Regions from separate parts of the Ruminococcus sp. J1101004sp1_RTP21198st1_B9_RTP21198_201120 genome, predicted to be linked through region 1. Evidence: predicted binding sites of a transcription regulator. Region 1 holds the regulator's gene; the other holds the start of a gene.
The links. The regulator LexA, encoded in region 1, represses DNA repair genes until DNA is damaged. The targets are predictions, from matches to a motif close to CNAACANNTGTTNG.

Region 1 (3,425 bases):
TGCAGAGCGCACCCATTCCCAGGTTGTACAGGTGATCGGTAAGAAGATCGTATTATACCGCGAAGGTAAAAAAGAGAAAAAGAAAATTGAACTGCCAAAATAATCGAAAAAAAATCGGGATCATGGGCGGTACCTTTGATCCCATCCATATGGGACATCTGATTCTGGGTGAGCAGAGCTATGAGCAATTCCAGCTGGATAAGGTTCTGTTTATGCCTTCCGGCAACCCGCCTCATAAACGGGACCGTGCTGGCAGAGCCTCTGATAACCAGCGTGTGGATATGGTCCGGCTTGCAATTGAAGATAATCCCCATTTTGAGTTGTCTCTTGCAGAAATGCACGAGACCGGGTATACCTATACCTATCGCACTCTGGAAGAGCTAAAAGAATACAATCCGGACACAGACTATTATTTTATCATTGGTGCAGATTCTCTTTTTGCTTTTGACGAATGGATGGAACCAGAGCGGATCTGTCGGGCCTGTACTCTTGTGGTGGCTGTCCGGGATCATGCGTCCTACGCTGAACTGAATCGGGAAATCCAGCGTCTTTCTGCAAGGTACAACGGAAATTTTGCCCTTTTGGATACTATGAATATTGATGTGTCCAGTCATCAGATCCGTCAGTGGATTTCAGAAGAAAAAAGTCTGAAATATTACGTCCCGGATAAGGTGATTTCTTACATGAAAGAGAATGGAATTTACAGAAAGAAGGAAGTCTGACCATGGCAGATTACGATTTTGCAAAAATTGAAAAAAAACTTTCCAAATACCTGGATGAGGATCGTTTCCAGCATACCATGGGCGTTATGTACACCAGCGCATGTCTGGCTATGGTCCATGGATATGATATCAAAGATGCACAGGTGTCCGGTCTTCTTCACGATTGCGCCAAATGCATTCCCAATAAGAAAAAACTGAAGATGTGCAGCGAACACAATATTCCGGTTTCCGATTTTGAGAGAAGTCACCCGTTTCTTCTCCACTCCCGTCTTGGAGCTTATATTGCTCACGAGAAATATGGGATTGACGATCAGGAGATTCTTTCTGCCATCAATTATCACACAACTGGCAGACGTGAAATGAGTCTTCTTGAAAAGATTATTTATATTGCAGATTATATTGAGCCCATGCGTTATAAAGCAAGCCGTTTACCGGAAATTCGCAAACTTGCGTTTGAAGACCTGGATGAGTGTATGTATGAGATCCTAAAAGATACCCTGGAGTATCTGGAAGAAGATTCTGCCGATGATATTGAGCCAACTTCCAAGGAGGCTTATATTTATTATAAAGAATTGCATAATAAGCGTAATAACGTATCTGATAATTAATACTCCGCATATACTGGCGACTATTTTTACTATTTACAATTAACATTCTACGAGATGCGAGATATTTCGCACGAGCGAAGGCCAGGTACCACCTGACAGAGGATATTATTTCACTTTTAAAGCCTTTTGTTCTCGCAGGAATTTAAAATAATATTAGGTCAGTATAAGCATTATTAAGAAAGGAGCAGATCAGAATGAGTACAGTAAGTACAGAGAAAATGATGGCACAGATTGCCTGCAAGGCAATTGATGATAAAAAGGGACAGGATATTAAGATAATTGATATTCATAATGTTTCTGTAATTGCAGATTATTTCGTAATCGCAAGCGGTACAAACTCCAATCAGGTTCAGGCGATCGTCGATAATGTGGAGGAGCAGCTTGGACGCGCTGGCTTTGAGGCGAAGCAGATTGAGGGAAACCGCAATTCCAGCTGGATTCTCATGGATTACAGCGATGTGATCGTGCATGTGTTTGATGAGGAAAACCGACTTTTCTATGATCTGGAGAGAATCTGGAGAGATGGAAAGGTTCTGGAGATGGATGCGTTTTTAGAGAAATAAAAAAGTCCCCTTTGGTAAACAATTGTCTGGAAACAGCAATTGTTTGCTAAAGGGGAAATTTTTTATGACTATTGGTAAAAACGCATGACACCAAATACTTTACCCAGAATCTGGATTTCTCCTGTAATGATAATGGGATCCATAGTGTCATTCTCTGGCTGAAGGCGGTAGTAGCCCTTCTCCTTATAGAAGGTCTTCACTGTGGCAGAGTCCTCTACCAGGGCAACTACAATGTCGCCGTTATCTGCAGTTGGCTGCTGCTTTACCAGAACCTGATCACCATCGAAGATTCCTGCATTGATCATGCTGTCGCCTTTTACCTTCAGCATGAAGCTCTGTTCATTGGGCATAAATTCTGCCGGGATGGGGAAGTAGCCATCTACATTCTCTACAGCCAGAATAGGCTGTCCGGCGGCTACAGTACCTACAAGCGGAACATTGACCACTTCACGGCGGACAAGATTGAAATTGTCATCAATGATCTCTATGGCTCTTGGCTTCGTGGCATCGCGGCGGATGTATCCGTTCTTCTCAAGAGCTTCCAGATGGGCATGAACAGATGATGTAGACTTCAGATTTACAGCTTCACAAATCTCACGAACTGCTGGCGGGAATCCGCGGTTCAGAATCTCACTTTTAATATATTCTAAAATTTCCTGCTGTTTTTTGCTGATTTTACCATATGTCATAAGAGTTTTCCTCCGAAATTCATTCAACTTTTTCTTATCATACCATATTTTTCTTAATTAAGCAAACAGATATTCTGAAAATATGTTCGTTTTTTGATATGCAGGCTGTTCACAGCTTCCAGCTTTGTTCACACACTTTTCGTTTTCTTTTCCTTGTGTTCACCGGCAAAAAATGGTACAATTGTTTGGTATGAAAATTCAGAGCCCGACTCAAAAACAAAGGGGGAATCCGCTTGTCCGAGAAGAAATCTAACAAGCCTGGCAAAACGGCAGGACTTTTTGTCCAGTTAAAGAACATATTCGGACTGAATATTGCCACCGTTGCTTTTGGTATATTGTTATTATATATGATTTTTACTGCATTTTTACTTGTAACCTCCACACATATCGAATCTTACCAGGTTACCACAGGTCCTTTGTCGCGAAACGAGACCTACACTGGTATTTCTCTTCGGGAAGAGAGTGTTTTTAAGGCAGAATCCTCCGGTTATGTGAATTATTATGCCCGGGAGGGAAGTAAGATCAATGCCAACGGTGCTGTTTACGGATTAAGTTCCGGAAAAATTGCAGAAACCAAGTCTGCATTGACTGCTGATGAACTGGAGAAGATCCGCAGTTCTATGCTCAGCTTTTCCAAAGGATTTTCCGGAAGTAAATTTAACAACACTTACAGTTTTAAGAACCAGCTGGAGGGAAGCATCCTTCAGTATGAGGGAATTTCCACTGACGGGAATGCAGATTCACAAGTAGTGACCATCGGCGGACAGAATATCTGTAAAGCCCAGGAAGACGGCATTATCCTCTATTCTATGGACGGTTATGAGAATAAGACTGTGGAGAACA
Region 2 (3,425 bases), on a different contig from region 1:
ATACTTGATCCGGTGGCTGATAAGCTGACACAGGCAGCGATGTTAATCTGTCTGTTTACTCGTTTTCCGCATATGCTTCTTTTAATCGTAATAATGGCAGGTAAGGAGCTGTATATGGTAGTCAGTGGATGTCTTGTGATACGAAAGACAGGAAAAGTACATGGTGCAGACTGGCATGGAAAGATAGTAACCTTTTTATTATATGGAACTGCAGCGGTGCATATTATATGGTTCCACATTACACCGATGGTATCAGATCTGTTGATTGGTTTGTGTGCTATAATGATGGTCATATCGGTCGCTCTGTATATTATCCAGAATACCAGGACGCTTAAGGGAGAGACTGTATAAGCAATTTTATATTGCAATGACTAGAAAAATATTTAGGAGAAGATAGATATAAACAGTAAGTCAAACACACAAACTATGGAGTCTTTAGTCGGTTTAATAAAATTTTAGATAGAAAATAAATCATTATAAAAAGATCCTGTTCATACTATGATATATAGAACAGGATCTTTATTTCGCCAGGAAATTGCTCTGAATCTCCATCGGCATATGATAAGCCTGGCCTCGTTTTGTCAGGCTGTATAATTTAAAGCTCATTAGTTCCGGAGTCGCATTCAATGAACTGCAGAGTCCGAAATAATCCAGGTCCTCGTTCTGAACCATCAGCCTTTTAAAATTAGCCAACTACTTTTCCAAAAGTTTTTAAGATGGATCCGGAAGTGACTTGGATAGGGGCATATTTTTTATTTAGAGAAATAAGCTGAATACCGGAATCGGATTGATGATATTTCTTTACATAAGCATCACCATCAAGGAAGAAGACACCGATTTCTCCTTCTTCAAGTGTTTCTTGTTTATGAATCCAGATGATCTGTCCATCCAGATAGAGAGGCTCCATGCTGTCACCACATACCCGGATACCGAAGTCAGCACTGGAAGATACTTCATCACCAACTTCAATTTCGGAAAAACGGTCGGAATCAAGGAATTGTCCTGTTCCAGCTGAAACCGGGAGATCATAGAGACTGAGAGTTCTTCGTGGAAATTGATAAATGATTGGTTCTTCTCGAATGTATTCCCCACTTTTCATTAATAGGTTCATGTAGTCAAGAACTTTGGCTTGTCCTTCGTCATTTAATTTGGAGAAAAGTTTCTCATCCGTTCCAATCTGGAATGTTCTATTTATATCGGAAATCTCAAGAATCTCACAGAGGGCAAAAAATTGTAAAACATTTGGCAGGTTTACATTTTTTTCCCATTTACTGATAGAATGAGCTTTTACATCTAAGCCTCTTTCACACAGAAGAGCTGCCAGTTGTGGTTGAGACAGTTTTCGGTCTTTTCTTTTATTAGCAATAATGGATCCAAAATCTTTCTTTATCATCATACACCTCCATATGCAGGTATTTATTCCCTATATATACTATAACCCATAACAGATAAAAAATCAACAATAATAGCGTTAAAATCCATAAAAACGATATATCTGCTACTTTACAAAGATTTAAAAGCGATATATAATGCCTATATAGAAAAAGAACGCACGTTCTAAAAAGGAAAGGTGAAAATGTGGAAAGAACAATATTGCACAGCGATGCCAATTGTTTTTATGCTAGTGTGGAAATGCTTTATCATCCAGAATATGTTGGTAAGCCATTAGCTGTAGGAGGAGATTCTGAAGCGAGGCATGGAATTGTATTGACGGCGAATTATATTGCGAAGAGAAGCGGCGTTAAGACTGGCATGGCATTGTGGCAGGCAAAGCAGGTTTGCCCGGATTTGATATTTGTGCCTCCGAGGATGGATTTATATTTGAAATTTTCCTCAATGTTGCGAGAAATATATTCGGAATATACGAATCAAGTTGAACCGTATGGATGTGATGAAGCTTGGCTTGATGTAACTGATAGTTTTTCACTGAAAGGTGACGGAAGAAAAATTGCAGAAGAAATTAACAGAAGGGTAAAGAAAGAACTGGGTATTACGGTAAGCATTGGAATTTCCTGGAATAAAATTTTTGCAAAACTTGGAAGCGATTATAAAAAGCCTGATGGAATTACAGAATTTAATCGGACGAATTATCGTGAACTAATCTGGAAACTTCCGGTATCAGATCTTCTATATGTAGGAAGATCAACGAATAGAACTTTACAGAAATATGGTATTCGCACAATCGGAGAACTGGCAAGAACAGATCCAAGTTTTCTGGAACGGCAGCTTGGGAAAATGGGACTTGTCATTTATTCATTTGCGAATGGCTGGGATGATTCGCCAGTTTCAGTAGAAGGATATCAGGCACCGATAAAGTCTATTGGCAACAGTACAACGACACCCAGAGATCTGGAAAATGATCAGGATGTACAGATTATTCTGATGGCATTGGCAGAAAGTGTCGCAGCCAGACTGCGGAAACATGGTTTTAAATGTAATGTAGTGTCAATTTCGATTCGTGATAATGGGTTATTTCATTTCTCCAGGCAAAGAAAGCTGCAGGATCCGACCGACATTACAGATGAGATAATGAGTGCAGCATACCAGCTTTTTAGAGAGAACTATCATTGGCCTCGTCCAATCAGAAGTCTTGGAATCCGTGCAGATGATCTGGTTATGGGGCAGGTTCCGGTGCAGTTAGATTTATTTATGAATGAGCAGCGCCGGGAAAAACAGGAGAAGTTAGACAGGGCAGTAGATGATATCAGGCGACGGTTTGGATATCACAGTGTCCAGAGAGCATTTATGTATCAGGATAAAATATTATCCAGCCTGGATGCACAGGGATCCCACACCGTTCATCCAGTTGGATATTTCAATGGGAGGTAAGTGCTTTGAATGATAACAAAGTTTATGTAGAAGTCATTGTAAAATTCAGCACAGAAGGCGCAATGATGCCAATAGAATTTATTTGGGAAGATGGAACTAAATATTTAATTGATAAAGTAAAATCGAAAGAACGTTGTGCCAGCCGGAAAGCAGGTGGTACAGGAATTATGTATACTGTAATGGTAGATGGTAAGGAATGCCATTTATATTATGAATTTGATAAATGGTTTATGGAGCGCAAGAGTGCGTAAAGATTTAAGAAAGAAAATGGGATCTGCGGAAGAGCTGACCTTTCCCTTTTGCTCTTTTCAGATTGACATATAAGGGCATTACATCTATGTTCATGAAACAATATGCCCACTATATTGTCCATGCAGATGTGTCTCTGCTCAAGAATAATTCTTATTGAGCTTCCGTCAAAATCACAGGGATGGGAGTGTAGAACGTCAGAGAAAGACGATTCAATACGAAAAAAGGAGATTTTGATAATGACAGAGAGAGATTATGCGATTAGATCGTTTAAGGAAATTACATTAAATGCAGCACAACATACAGAAGAGAGAATGGATCTGTACTATGAAAAGATTAAAGCACTG

Region 2: dinB (DNA polymerase IV) is a predicted target of LexA. The motif match lies at 1,546-1,559, and genes of this name have one in related genera.

Annotation. Positions count from the first base shown of each region.
Region 1 is NZ_JBCOMI010000020.1:75,016-78,440, reverse strand. It holds gene yhbY (ribosome assembly RNA-binding protein YhbY) at 1-103, shown strand, start outside; gene nadD (nicotinate-nucleotide adenylyltransferase) at 87-722, shown strand; gene yqeK (bis(5'-nucleosyl)-tetraphosphatase (symmetrical) YqeK) at 725-1,330, shown strand; gene rsfS (ribosome silencing factor) at 1,525-1,893, shown strand; gene lexA (transcriptional repressor LexA) at 1,962-2,582, opposite strand; gene AB5618_RS14200 (HlyD family efflux transporter periplasmic adaptor subunit) at 2,816-3,425, shown strand, end outside.
Region 2 is NZ_JBCOMI010000009.1:35,386-38,810, reverse strand. It holds gene AB5618_RS07655 (CDP-alcohol phosphatidyltransferase family protein) at 1-351, shown strand, start outside; gene AB5618_RS07650 (hypothetical protein) at 520-693, opposite strand; gene AB5618_RS07645 (S24 family peptidase) at 686-1,396, opposite strand; gene dinB (DNA polymerase IV) at 1,579-2,829, shown strand; gene AB5618_RS07635 (hypothetical protein) at 2,835-3,080, shown strand; gene AB5618_RS07630 (hypothetical protein) at 3,318-3,425, shown strand, end outside.